DNA from 2 places in the Nonomuraea sp. ATR24 genome. Region 2 is predicted to be linked to the other one. Evidence: riboswitches for the same ligand, from Rfam matches in the RefSeq annotation. Region 2 holds a riboswitch; the other holds the start of a gene.

The links. A riboswitch is a leader RNA that binds a small molecule or an ion and turns the genes downstream of it on or off. The one in region 2 is predicted to bind cyclic di-AMP.
Region 1: another riboswitch for cyclic di-AMP. It lies ahead of ACBI99_RS21960 (D-alanyl-D-alanine carboxypeptidase family protein); the one in region 2 lies ahead of ACBI99_RS36170 (hypothetical protein).

The regions. Positions count from the first base shown of each region.
Region 1 is NZ_JBGNUU010000008.1:242,413-249,316, reverse strand. Features, by position in the region: gene ACBI99_RS21975 (NADH-quinone oxidoreductase subunit L) at 1-185, shown strand, start outside; gene ACBI99_RS21970 (NuoM family protein) at 182-1,663, shown strand; gene ACBI99_RS21965 (NADH-quinone oxidoreductase subunit N) at 1,660-3,024, shown strand; gene ACBI99_RS21960 (D-alanyl-D-alanine carboxypeptidase family protein) at 3,029-3,961, opposite strand; cyclic di-AMP (ydaO/yuaA leader) riboswitch at 3,974-4,123, opposite strand; gene ACBI99_RS21955 (TetR family transcriptional regulator) at 4,180-4,752, opposite strand; gene ACBI99_RS21950 (SMP-30/gluconolactonase/LRE family protein) at 4,828-5,742, shown strand; gene ACBI99_RS21945 (GH92 family glycosyl hydrolase) at 5,735-6,904, opposite strand, start outside.
Region 2 is NZ_JBGNUU010000020.1:133,881-140,784, forward strand. Features, by position in the region: gene ACBI99_RS36145 (response regulator transcription factor) at 1-555, opposite strand, end outside; gene ACBI99_RS36150 (RIP metalloprotease) at 698-2,002, shown strand; gene ACBI99_RS36155 (MmcQ/YjbR family DNA-binding protein) at 1,999-2,364, shown strand; gene ACBI99_RS36160 (alpha/beta fold hydrolase) at 2,336-4,000, opposite strand; gene ACBI99_RS36165 (TetR/AcrR family transcriptional regulator) at 4,082-4,612, opposite strand; gene ACBI99_RS36170 (hypothetical protein) at 4,668-5,627, opposite strand; cyclic di-AMP (ydaO/yuaA leader) riboswitch at 5,635-5,776, opposite strand; gene galT (galactose-1-phosphate uridylyltransferase) at 5,842-6,904, opposite strand, start outside.

The DNA.
Region 1 (6,904 bases), on a different contig from region 2:
CGGCGTGGCTCGGGCGGGGCCGGGTGGAGCGCCCGCTGGAGCATCTGGTGCGCGCGGTCGCGGCGGGCGCCGGGGCTTTGGGCCGGGCCGCGCGGCGCCCGCAGGCCGGGCAGGCGCACCTCTACCTGGCCCAGGCGGCGGCCGCGTTCCTGCTGCTCGCCGTCGTGCTGATGCTGGTGCGGTGACCGTGCTCACCGTGGTGATCTTCCTGCCGCTGGCCGCCGCGCTCGGCCTGCTGGCCGTGCCGCGCGTGCGCGGGCGGGCCGCGACCTGGGTGTGGATCGCGGTGTCGGCCGCCGACCTGGCGCTCGTGGCGGCCATGTGGGCCGGGTACCGGGGCGGGATCGGGTACGAGACGCGGCTGCGCTGGATCCCGACGCTGGACGCCGGCTACCACGTCGGCGTGGACGGGCTGTCGCTGCCGCTGATCGCGCTGACCGCGCTGCTGTTCCTCGTGTGCGGCGTCCACTCGCTGGGCGAACGGCGGCGCGAGCGGGCGCACGCGGCGCTGTTCCTGTTCCTGCAGTCGGTCTCGCTCGGCCTGTTCGCCGCGCTGGACCTGCTGCTGTTCTTCGTCTTCTTCGACCTGTCGATCGTCGGCATGTACTTCGTGATCGCCGGATGGGGCCACGGCGACCGGGCCAGGTCGGCGCTGGCGTTCTTCCTCTACACCTTCCTCGGCTCGCTGGCGCTGCTGCTCGGCTTCGTCGGCCTGTTCCTCGGCGGCGGCACGTTCGACCTGGTCGAGCTGGCCCGCAATCCGCCCTACGCCGGGTCGCCCGGCGTCGCCTCGCTGGTGCTGCTGGCCGTCGGCGTGGGGCTCGCGGTCAAGACGCCGGTCTTCCCGGTGCACACCTGGCTGCCGCCCGCCCACACCGACGCGCCCGCCGCCGGGTCGGCGATCCTGGCGGGCATCCTGCTCAAGATGGGCACCTACGGCCTGGCCCGCGTCGCCATGCCCGCGCTGCCCGACGCCTGGCGCGCCCACGCGTGGCTGATCATGGCGATCGGGCTGGTCAGCGTGCTGTACGGGGCGCTGGTAGCGCTCGCCCAGCCGAACCTCAAGCGGCTCGTGGCCTACACCTCGGTCAACCACATGGGCTACGTCGTGCTCGCCCTCGGCGCCGCCGGGCTGGCGCCGGGCGGCGGCCGGGCCGGGGAGCTGGCCGTGTCCGGGGCGGTCACCCAGATGGTCAGCCACGGCCTCATCACCGGGGCGCTGTTCCTGCTCACCGGCGTCCTGTGGGACCGGGCCGGCACGTACGACATGGACCGGTTCGGCGGCGTCGCGGGCCGCGCCCCGGTGTTCGCCGCGCTGCTGGCCGTGGCCGCGTTCGCGTCGCTGGGGCTGCCCGGGTTCTCCGGGTTCATCGCCGAGTTCCAGATCTTCGTCGGCGTGATCGGCGCCGGGGCCGTCGTCCTGGGCGCCGCAGCCGTGCTCGGCATCCTCATCACCGCCGCGCTGTTCCTGCGCGCCCTGCAACGGGTGCTGCTCGGCGGGCCGGGCGAGCTCACCGGCCGCGTCACCGACCTGCGGCCCGCCGAGACCGCCGCCGTGGCGCCGCTGCTGGCGCTGTCGGTGCTCATCGGCGTCGCGCCCCGGTGGCTGCTGGACGTCATCGAGCCCGCCGCCGCCGCGCTCTCCTCGCTGGCCGGCCGGTGAACGACGACCCGGCCGCGCTGCTGCCCGAGCTGCTCCTGCTGGCCGGGGCTGTCGCCGGGCTGCTCACCGGCATGTTCGTGCCGCGCGGGCGGCAGCGCGCGGTCGCGTGGATCTGCGCCGCCGCGCTCGCCGCCGCCCTGGCCGTGACCGTCACCGCCACCGGCGGCGCCGCGTTCGGCTCGTACGCGCCCGACGCGCTCACCCAGGCGGCCCGCGCCGTCGTGGCGGGCGGCACGCTCCTGGTGATCGCGCTGGTGGCCGCCGAGGCGCGCGGGCACCGCCGCGAGGCCGAGGCGTACGTGCTCGTCATGCTCGCCGCCCTCGGCTCGGTGCTGCTGGCCGGGGCCGGTGACCTGCTCGTCCTCGTCCCGGCGTACCTGCTGGCGAGCATCCCGGCCTACGCGCTCGCCGGGTTCGGCAAGGACGCGCCGGGCACCGAGGCGGCGCTCAAGTACTACCTGATGGGTGCGTTCCTGGGCGTGCTGATGCTGGCCGGCGTCACCCTCCTGTACGGCCTGGCGGGCGCCACCGGCTACCGGGCGGCCGGGGCGGCGCTCGCGCTCGCGCCCGGCGCGGCGGCGGCCTGCGCCGTGGTGCTCCTGCTGGCGGGGCTGCTGTTCAAGGCGGGCGGGGTGCCCGCGCACTTCTGGGTGCCGGACGTGGCCGAGGGCGCCCCCGTCGCCGTCGCCGCGTTCGTCACCACCGTGCCCAAGATCGGCGCGCTGGCGGCGCTGCTGCGCGTCGCGGATGAGCTCGGGCCCGGCGGCTGGGACGTCCTCGTCGCGATCGTCGCCGCCGCCACGATGACGCTCGGCAACCTGGCCGCCTTCCACCAGGACGATGTGCGCCGCCTGCTCGCCTACTCCACGATCAGCCAGGCCGGGTACGTGCTCGTGCCGGTCGCGGTCGCCCAGCACACCGCGCTCGCCCGCCCCGCCGTGCTGTTCTACCTGGCCGCCTACGCGGTCACGAACGTGGGCGCGTTCGCCGTGGTGGCCGCCACCGGGCGTGGCACGCTCGACGGCTACCGGGGGCTGGGGCGGGCCGCGCCGGGGCTCGGGCTGGCGCTCGTGGTGTGCCTGCTCGGGTTCGCGGGCATCCCGCCCGCCGCCGTGTTCGTCGCCAAGGTGCTCGTGTTCGCCGCCGCGTGGGACGGCGGTTACGCCTGGCTGGCCGTGCTCGTCCTGGTCAACACCGTGGCGAGCCTGTACTACTACCTGCGCTGGGTCGCCGTGGTGTTCCGCGGCGACCCGCCGGCCGCGCCGCCCCCGGGCCTGGCGCGCGCGGTCGCCTGCGTGGCGGCCGTCGCCTCGCTCGCCCTCGGGGTGGGCGGCGGCGTCCTGCTCGGCCGGGCCGCCTGAGCCGTCACGCCTTCCCGGCGGTGGCGGCCCAGTCGAGCAGCGCCTGGGCGGTGTCGAAGCGGCGGCCGGAGTCGCTCTCGCCGAGGATCACCCCGACCAGCAGCCGGCCGTCCCGCTCGGCGGCGAACGCCAGCGTGTAACCCGCGGCGCGCGTGTAGCCGGTCTTCACGCCGACCGCGCCCGGCTGGGCGAGCAGCCGGTTGGTGTTGCGCCACGAGTAGGAGCCGTGCTCACTCGTCGCCCCGACCGAGTGGTAGCGCGTCGAGGTGATCGACTTCAGCGTCTCGTTCCGCAGCACCGCCTCGGCCAGCCGTGCCTGGTCGGCCGCCGTGGAGTGGCCGCCGCCGTTCGTCGGCATGCCGTCGGCGTTGACGTACAGGGTGTCGGCCATGCCCAGCTCGCGGGCGGCCGCGTTCATCTTCCCGACGAACCCCTCGACACCCGGCCCGTACGTGCGCGCCAGCACGTGGGCGGCGTCCGCGCCGGACGGCAGCAGCAGGGCGTGGAGCACGTCCCGCACCGGCAGCCGGTCACCGGCGCGCAGCCCGGCGACGGCCGCGCCGCCCCGGGCCGCGTAGCGCACGTCCTCGGCCGTCACCTCGACGACGTCGGCCGGGTCGGCCTCCTGGAGCACGACGTGGGCGGTCATCATCTTGGTCAGGCTGGCCACGGGAAGGCGCTCGCCGGCGTCCTTGCTGTAGCGGACCTCGCCGGTGGACGTGTCGACGACCAGTGCGGCCCGCCCGAGCACGGCGGGCGCGTCAGCGGGCGCGTACGATGCCGGGCCGGCGAAAGAGGCCGTGGTGGCGGGGGTGGCTGTGGTGGCCGCGTGGGCGGCGGTCGTGCCGGTCGTCAGGACGCCGGCGGCGAGGGCGGCGCCGGCCAGGGCGCGGCCCCAGCGGCGCGGCCGGGCGCTGGAGAAGAGGGAGGTGGGCATGAAGGGCTGTGCTCCTTGCTTCCATGCCGCCTACCGGGTTAGCTGACGGGTTCGGGCCTGGAAGTGCCCTACGGGCGCGGCCGGGGGAGCCGGCGCGCCGATTCACCCCAAGAGAGAGTGGGTCCCCGGTTCCGCGTGAGGCGGATTCGGCGGCCGCGGGCCCCGCGAACGGGCCCACGGTCCGGGCATTGCGCGCATAAGGTACGAAACTTGACAAACTATGGCAAATCGCCCGTCAAGTAGTGCTGCACCACCGGCCCCACGCTGCGCGCCAGTTCCTCGGCCGTCATCGCCACCACGGGCGGCAGCCGTACGACATAACGGGTGAAGGCCAGCCCGAGCAGCTGCGTGCTCACCAGCCCGGCCCGCCGCGCCGCCTCCTCCGGCCCGCAGCCGAGCGCCCGGCCGACGAACGAGGCGACCTGGGAGGTGAACACGTCGCGCATGCTCTGCGCCGCCAGCGCGTTCGTGGACGACGAGCGCAGCAGCAGCATGATCGCCTCGTCCGACAGGTCGCCCTCCCAGCGGGACAGGAAGTGGCGCGCCATCGCCTCGCCGAGGCGCTCGCGCGGCGGCGCGGGCAGCTCCTCCAGGTTGAGCCGCAGGTCCACCGCGGCGCGGAAGAGGCCCTCCTTGTTGACGTAGTAGCGCATCACCATGGACGGATCGACGCCGGCCAGCGAGGCCACCTTCCGGATGGTGGTGCCCGCGAACCCCTGCTCGGCGAAGAGCTTGCGGGCCGCGCCGAGGATCGCCGTGCGCGTGGCCTCGGACCTTTCCGTGAACGCCATGCCAACAAGTGTAGACCAACGCTTGTGGTCAAAAAGGTGCTGGCCGGGCCGGGCAGATCTTGGTAAGAAGAGCGGGTGGACCTCATCCCCGTGGAGTTCGAGGCGTTCGACCGCCGCATCGCCGACGTCACCGGTGACCGCAACCTGGAGCGCCTCCACCGGGGCACCCGCTGGGCCGAAGGGCCCGTCTACGTCCCCGCGGGCCGCTACCTGGTCTGGAGCGACATCCCCAACGACCGGATGCTGCGCTGGGACGAGCTGACCGGCGCCGTGGGTCCCTTCCGCCAACCGGCCGGCTACGTCAACGGCAACACCCTCGACCGCGAGGGCCGGCTGATCTCCTGCGAGCACGGCGCCCGCCGGGTGACCCGCACCGAGCACGACGGCTCCGTCACCGTGCTCGCCGACCGGTGGCGCGGCAAGCGGCTCAACAGCCCCAACGACGCCGTCGTGCGCTCCGACGGGTCCGTCTGGTTCACCGACCCGCCCTACGGCATCCTCGGCGACTACGAGGGCCACCGGGCCGAGCCGGAGATCGACGGCTGCCACGTCTACCGGATCGACCCCGCCGGCGGCGAGGTGAGCATGGTGGCCGGCGACTTCGCCCGCCCCAACGGCCTGGCGTTCTCCCCCGACGAGCGGCTGCTCTACGTCGCCGACACCGAGCGCCGCCACGTCCGCGTCTTCGAGGTCACCCGCGACGGCACGCTCACCGGCGGCAAGGTGTTCGCCGAGCAGCAGGGCGACGCCGACGGCAGCTACGACGGCATGCGGCTCGACGACACCGGCCGCCTGTGGGCCGCCGTCGGCCGGTCGATCCACGCCTACCACCCCGACGGGACGCTCCTCGGCAGGCTGCACCTGCCGGAGAGCGCCTCCAACCTCGTCTTCGGCGGCCTCAAGCGCAACCGCGTCTTCATCACCGCGACGACGTCCCTCTACTCGATGATGCTGAGCCTGAGGGGCGCCGCCCCGGTATGGGCTACCTGAACGCCCAGGTGAACAGGTGCAGCTCGCCGTCCTCCGGGTCGGAGAAGGCGAAGCTGCGCACCTTCTTGCCCGGGTCCAGCGCGATCGGCTGCGAGGCGTACACGTGCGCCGGCACCGGCTGCAACGCCCACGAGCCCCAGAACAGCCGGTGCGGCGTGCGCGCCACGACCTCGTTGCCGAACTGCGGCTGCCCGCCGCCGAAGTCGAGGATCCAGTCGCTGAAGCCGAGCCTGCCGGTGCTGGTCGTGCCGTCGGCGTAGGTGACGGTGACCTGCGACTCGGGCCAGCCGTTCACGCCCGTGCCCAGGAAGGCGACGCTCGTGGCGCCGTCGGGCGCGGCCACCTCCAGCGCCTTGCCGCCGGTGCGCACGTTGTCCCACTCGCCGCGCCCGCGGTCGGGCCAGGTGAACGAGTAGTCCCGCCACCTCACCGTGCCGCCCGGCGTGAGCCCCGCCTCGGCCAGCGCCTGCGCCGACAGGCTGAAGCCCGGCCCGTCGATGTTGGCCTCGCCGGGAGCGGTCATGTCGCCGATGCCGACGTTGTTGTGATGCCACTCGGGGGTGCCGCGCGCCGCCACGTTGAGCCGCACCGACGCCCGCCGCTCGCCCACGACGACCGGCACGCTGACGAAGCCGCGCGGCACGTCGCCGGACACCGACACCTCCAGCGCCTGACGCTCCTGCCCGCCCGCGCCCACGGTGAGCGTGCCGCGTGACGGCGACACGGTGACGCCGTCCGGCGGCCTGGCCTCCCAGGTCAGCGTGGCGGCCGGGCCCGTCGAGCGCACCGCCAGCTCCGTCGCGAACGTGCCGCCCGGCTCGACCGGGCCGCTGCCCCGGCTGAAGCCCGCCAGGTACGGCAGCGTCCCGTCGCCGAACGACGGCGGCGCGTCCGCCGGGTCCGCGCCGAAGCTCCGGTCCGGGGACCAGCCGACGGCGAAGTCCAGCCGCCCGCCGCCGGTCGCGAACGACTCCGGCAGCCACGCCCGGTCCGTCTCCGCGCCGTTCACCCGCAGGGACCGCACGTACGAGCCCTGCCCCCAGGAGTTGACGACGATGTCGCCGCCCGGCCGGTCGATCGTGATCCGGTCGAACAGCGGCGTGCTCACCAGCAGCTCGGCCCGGCCCGGGATCGCCGGGAACAGTCCCATGGCCGACCACAC
Region 2 (6,904 bases):
CGCGCCGGTCTTGCACATGATCCGCGACAGGTGGTTGCGCACGGTTCCCACCGACAGGAAGAGCTCGTCGGCGATCTCCGCCGACCGGGCGCCGCCCGCCGCGATCCGCAGCACGTCGATCTCCCGCCTGGTCAACGGATTGACCGGCGACTGCAGGGCGGCCACGGCCAGCTCGGCGTCGATCGCCCGGCCGCCCGCCGCGATCCGCCGCAACCCCTCGGCGAGCTGCTCCGGCGCCACGTCGAGCGTCATGAACCCGCGGGCGTGCGCCGCCAGCGCCCCGCGCACCTGCCCCGGATGCGGCTGGGCCGACAGGATCAGCACCGCGCACCCGGGCGCCTTCTCCCGCAGCGCCTCCGCAGCGCCCAGCCCGCCCACGCCCGGCAGGTCGGCGTCGACCACCGCCGCATCCGGCTCGCACTCCAGCGCGCGAGGCAGCACGTCCTCGGCGCTCGCCACCTCCGCGACCACCCGCAGGTCCGGCTCGGCCTCCAGCGAGGCCACCAGACCACGCCGCACCAGCGCCAGATGCTCGGCGACCAGGATCCGGATCAAATCGCTCCCTCCGTCACGTCCCAGGGTGATCGTCCGACTGCGGACTGTCAACGGCGGTTCATGCGCAGCCCCCGTCCAGGTGTGCGGAGTTCGACTACCCTTGGGTAGGTCGGGATTTCCGTCTTCCCTGGAGCGCGCGTACATGGATTGGCTCTTCGTCGCGGGCATCGTCATCTTCTTCATCGGACTGATGGCGTCCATCGCGCTGCACGAGGTCGGCCATCTCGTGCCCGCCAAGCTCTTCGGCGTCCGCGTGACGCAGTACATGGTCGGCTTCGGCTCCACCGCCTGGTCCTGGCGTCGTGGCGAGACCGAGTACGGCATCAAGTGGCTGCCGCTCGGCGGCTACATCCGCATGATCGGCATGCTGCCGCCCCGGCCCGGCGACGACCCGACCAAGCTGCGCGGCAGCTCGACGGGCCCGTTCCAGAGCCTCATCGAGACCGCCAGGGAGGCCGCCCAGGAAGAGGTGCGCCCGGGCGACGAGGAGCGGGTCTTCTACCGGAAGAAGTGGTGGCAGAAGGTCATCATCATGTCCGGCGGCCCGGCGATGAACTTCGTGCTCGCCTTCGTCCTCTACACGCTGCTGTTCGTCGGCATCGGCATGCCCACGCTGGTGCCGGTGGTCTCGCCCGACACCACCACGTGCGTGATCCCGGTCAGCGAGCAGCGCACCGAGTGCCGGCCCGGCGACCAGGCGACGCCCGCGGCGAAGGCCAAGCTCAAGGTCGGTGACCAGCTCGTCTCCTTCGACGGCCAGAAGATCGGCTCGTGGGCCGACGCGACCCGGCTGATCCGCTCCCACGGCGCGGGCGAGGTGGCGCTCGGCATCGTGCGCGACGGGAAGCCGATGACGCTCGACGTCACGCTCATCGCCCAGGACCGGCCCAAGCCCGACGACCCCAAGGTGATCGAGAAGAACGTCGGCTTCCTCGGCGTCATGCCCACCGAGGTCATGCAGCAGCAGAGCATCGGCGCGGTCGCCGGTCACATGGCCGAGCTCACGGGCAGGGTGGCGCAGTCGCTGGTCAACCTGCCGGAGAAGATGGTCGGCGTGTGGCACGCCGCCTTCTCCGGCGAGGAACGCGACCCCGAGGGCCCGGTCGGCGTCGTCGGCGCCGGGCGGATGGGCGGCGAGATCCTCGCCTCCGACCTGACCGGCATCCAGAAGTTCCACATCTTCGTCAACCTGCTGGCCGGCTTCAACCTGGCGATCGGCATGTTCAACCTGATCCCGCTGCTGCCGCTCGACGGCGGCCACATCGCGGGCGGCCTGTGGGAGGGCCTCAAGCGGGCCTACGCCCGGGTCCGCCGCCGCCCCGAGCCCGCGTACGTGGACATCGCCAAGGTGCTGCCGCTCACCTACGCGCTCGCCTTCGTCATGATCATCATGGCCGGGCTGCTGGTCTACGCCGACCTGATCAACCCGCTGAGGCTCACCGGATGACCGCGGGCCCGCTCGACGAGCTCCGGCGGCTGTGCCTCGCGCTGCCGGAGACGACCGAGCGGCTCAGCCACGGCGAGCCCACCTGGTTCGTGCGGGGCAAGAAGACGTTCGTCATGTTCGCCGACCACCACCACGACGACCGCCTCGCGTTCTGGTGCGCGGCCCCGCCCGGCGTCCAGCAGGAGCTGGTGGCCGAGGACCCGGCCCGCTTCTTCCGGCCCCCGTACGTGGGCCATCGCGGCTGGCTGGGCGTCTTCCTGGACGTGGACGTCGACTGGGCGGAGATCGGCGAGATCGTCGCCGACGCCTACCGGCAGGTCGCGCCCAAGTCCCTCATCGAGCGGATGCCACCGGCCGGCTGAGCACCCGGGCGACCTGGTCGGGGTGGGTGAGCTGCGGATAGTGCCCGGCTCCGGCGATCTCGGTCATCGGATGCCCCGGGTCGGCCGTCAGCGGGTCGGCCGAGCCCGTCACGATCTCGACGGGCACCCGCACCCGTGTCAGCAGCGCCCGCGTGGCGTCCCGCGCGGCCGACGCCGCCCGCAGCGCCGCGACCACGCGCCGCGCCACCCCCGGGCGGCGCAGGTCCAGCGCGGCGCTCGCCACCTCCGGCCCTTCCGGCACGCCCAGCGTGGCCGCCAGCCGGGCGGCGGACATGCGGCGCAGCAGGGGCGCGGCCACGGCCGAACGCGCCGCCCACGACGCCGGAGCCTGGAGGAACGCCGGCGCCACGAGCACGAGCCCGCCCACCCGCTCGGGATGCTCGACCGCGAACCGCAGCGCGGGCCCGCAGGCCAGCGAGTGCGCCACCAGCGTCGGCCGCGTCCGCACGCTGCCCATCAGCGCGGCCAGCCACGCCTCCACCGGCCGGTCAGAAGGCGCGGACCGCCCCAGCCCGGGCAGATCGGGCGCGAGAACCGGCTCCGGCAGCAGGGCGGCCACCCGCGCCCACACGTCGGCGTTCACCGGCAGCCCGTGCAGCAGCACGTGCCCGGGGTCGCGGGCGTCCCCCATCACCCACGTACGGTCCCGGAACCCGTACGGGCGCAGGCACGGCGTCGCCGCGCCGAAGCGGGCCGCCACCAGGTCGTCCGCCCACGCGCGCAGGGCGTCGGCCACCGGCGGCATCTCCAGGCCGGCCCGGGCGGCGAGGGCGCGGGCCGAGGCCGTCGGATAGCGGTCCGACGACAGGAACGACAGCGTCTCCGGATCGGCGCCGGTGAGCGCCCGCGGCAGCCGCCGCACCAGGCCGACGGGGATCGTCCGGCGCGGCGCGCGCACGCCGAGGTGCCGGGCGACCAGGCCGATCAGCTCGGGCAGCGGCGGCGTGTCGTCGTCGAGCACCCAGTGGTCCTCGCCCGCCGGGGCGGCGGGGATCTCCGCCAGGAAGCGCGTGAAGTAGTCCATCGTGACGACCGGCAGGAAGACGTCCGGGCCGCCGGGCAGCGCCGGGAGCCGCCCGTTCCACAGGTCGCCGACGAGGGAGGCCAGGCCGAGGTGCTGGCCGGGGCCGATCACCGTGCTGGGGTTGGCGACGGTCAGCGGGACGCCCAGCTCGCGCGCCCTGGCATGAACGGCGAGGTCGGCCTCGGCCTTGGACGCCTCGTACGCGCCCAGCCGGGCGTAGTCGGGGCGGACGCCGCTCACCCGGTAGCCGCTGATGTGCACGAGCCGTCGCAGGCGGGGGAGCGTGGCGGCCCATTCGAGCACGTGGAGCGCCCCGGTCACGTTCACGGCGCGAGCCTCCTCGACGCCGAGGCCGAACGCGAAGCGCGCCGCGGCGTTGTAGACGTCGCGTGCCTGGGGGAGTCCGGTGAGCGGGCGGGTGAGGTCGGCGGTGACGACGTTCAGCCCGCCGGTGGCGACGCCCCGCTCGGCCAGCCACGGGGTGAGGGTGTCGGTCCGCACGGCCGCCGCCACCCGCTGCCCGCGGCCCAGCAGCTCGGCGACGAGTGCCCGGCCGACGAAGCCGGTCGCGCCGAAGACGATCGCATCCAAGGGAGCTCCCTAATAGATCGGTCTACATATTTTCTGGGCATAAAAAGAGCCGCCTCCGTGGCGGGGAGGCGGCCCCAGGGGTCAGCGCAGCAGCCCGGCGAGCACGGCGGCGACGCGGTCCAGCGGCTCCCGGCTGCGGTGCGCCTTGGCCAGCAGCAGCGCCCCCTCGATCAGCGCCAGGACGGTGACGGCGAGATCGTCGGCGTCCGGCCGCCCCGCGAGCCGCGCCCGCAGGGCGGCCTCCCACGACGTGTAGACCTCCGAACACGCCTGCTGGAGCGGGTCGCTGGCGGCGGCCATCTCGAGCGCCACGGTGGCCACCGGGCAGCCCTTGCGCCAGCCCGACTCCTCCAGCCGGTCGCCCAGCAGCCGCAGCACCTCGTCCACGGCCAGGTCGTCGAAGGCCGACCCGATCGCCGCCCCGGCGCGCCGGATCGACTCGCCGACCAGCTGGTCCTTGCCCTCGGGGAAGTGGAAGTACAGCGACCCGCGCGGCGCCCCGCTGGCGGCGATCACCTGGTTGAGCCCGGCATTGGCATAGCCGCCCGCCTCGACCAGCTCCTGGGTCGCCTCCAGGATCCGCAGCCGGGTCTCGGCCCCCTTCTTGCCCATGCCGAAAAACTAGACCGATCTACATATTCTGTCAACGCCGAGCCGGTCGGCCACGTCAGTGCATCGAGATGTGGACGTGGTCGTAGTGGTTCTCGGTGATGCTGCCGCGGTTGGACATGGCGTTCCAGCCGGAGCCGTGATTGATCCGCTGCTTCCAGATCACGTACTTGACCCCGAGCTTGTCCCGGTTCTTCACGGTCCATTCGGCGATGCGGTCGCCGAGGGCGTTGTTGGCCGCGGTGGGCATGGAGCCGCCGGCGCTCATCATGAAGTCGCAGGCCCGCCCCAGCGGGTGCTCGCCGCTGGACCCCGAGCGGAAGCAGCCGACGCTGAACGGCAGCTTGAAGCTCTTCTCGATCTGCGCCTTCATCGCCCGGGTGCGGGCGGTGATGTTGTCGGTGCCGCTCGGCAGCTGCGGGGCCCAGGTGCCGTCGGAGCGCCGCCCGGTGCTGAACGGGATCAGGTCCTCCAGCTTCTTCTCGATGTCGCCGATGACGTCCTCGGCCTCGTCGCGCTGCTTGGCCACCTCGGTCGTGTCGGCGCTGAGCCGGCGGGCCAGGGCGGCGGCCGCGTCGGCGGCCTTCTTCTGCTCGTCGCGGGCGGCGGCCACGCCGGCCACGATGGCCTGCTGCTCGGCGGTGAGCTGTTCGACCACGGCCGCGCCGGCCCCGTCGGGCGGCACCATGTAGTAGGGCAGGCCCAGCGTGCCGCTCTGGTAACGAAGTCTGGCGAGCTCGCCCACCTTCAGCTGGGCGGCGGCGAGCGCCTGGTCGGCGGCGGCGAGCCGCTTCTTGGCCGCCTCGGCGGCCTCGCGGGCCTTGGCGAGCTCGACGCGTTTGGCGTTGTAGCGCTCGATGAGCTGGTCGACCTTCTTGTTGAGCTGCTTCAGGTCGCCGCGGAGCTGGCTCTCGGACGGCTTGGGCTCGGCCGCGGCCGGTGCTGACCAGGTGGCGAACGTCATCGCTGCCGCGGTGACGACGCCGATGGCAAGTCGCGTGGGGGACGCTGACGCCACGTGCGGGGTTTCCTCTCCCTCTGCCGGCCGGGTTAGCTGACGGGTTCGGGCATGGGAGTCGCTTCCCTACCACCGAAGTGGATTCACCCCAGGTGCGGATGGGTCCCCGGCTCCCGGGCAACTCGCCCGGGATTAGGCGTACACGGTGCTATGACCGTGCTTGAAGGGATATTAGTGGTAGATCACGAGTAATGCGACATCAATCGGAAATCAATTAGTGATCTACCTGTGATCGAAGCATGCGTGCCGCCTCTTCCGGGAGCACGTCGTTGACGAAGGCTCCCATGGCCGACTCCGATCCCGCCAGGTACTTCAGCTTGCCCGGCGCCCGCCGGATGCTGAACAGCTCCAGATGAAGATAGCCCAGCTCACGGTCCTGCCGGACCGGCGCCTGGTGCCAGGCCGAGATGTACGGCATCGCGACGCCGAACAGCCCGTCCAGCGCGCGCAGCACCGAGGTGTAGAGCGGGGCGAACGCCGCCCGCTCGGCCTCCGACAGCGCCGCCAGGTCCGGCACCCGGCGATGCGGGTAAAGATGCACCTCGAACGGCCACCGCGCGGCGGCGGGCACGAACGCCGTCCACAGCTCGTTGGCGGCCACCACCCGGGTGCCCGCCTCCCGCTCGGCCGCCAGCACGTCGGCGAACAGGTTGCGCCCCGGCCGCCGCGCCGCATAGCGCCTGGCGGCGCCGAGCTGCAGCTTGGTGCGCGGCGTGACGTACGGATAGGCGTAAATCTGGCCGTGCGGGTGGAAGAGCGTGATGCCGATCTCCTCGCCCCGGTTCTCGAAGCAGAACACCTGCTCCACGCCCTCGATCGAGGACAGCTCGGCCGTGCGGTCGGCCCACGCCTCCATGACCAGCTCCACCCGGTCGTCGGAGAGCTGCGAGAACGACGAGGAGTGCTCGGAGGTGAAGCACATCACCTCGCACCGCCCCACCCCCGGCCGGACCTCGCTCAGCCCGCCCACGTCCGCGTAACTGCCGAGATTGCGGGAGAACGACGGGAACCGGTTCTCGAACACCACCACGTCGTAGTCGTCCGCCGGGATCTCCGACGCCCGCTCTGCGGACGACGGGCACAGCGGGCACTCGTCGGCCGGAGGCAGGAACGTGCGCGTCTGCCGGTGCCCGGCGACCGCGATCCACTCCTCGGTCAGCGGGTCGTAGCGCAGCTCCGACGCCACCGGCCGGGGATCGAGCGGCCGCCGGTCGATCGCGCTCCGGTCGGCGTCGTCACGCCGGTCGAAGTAGATCAGCTCCCGGCCGTCGGCCAGA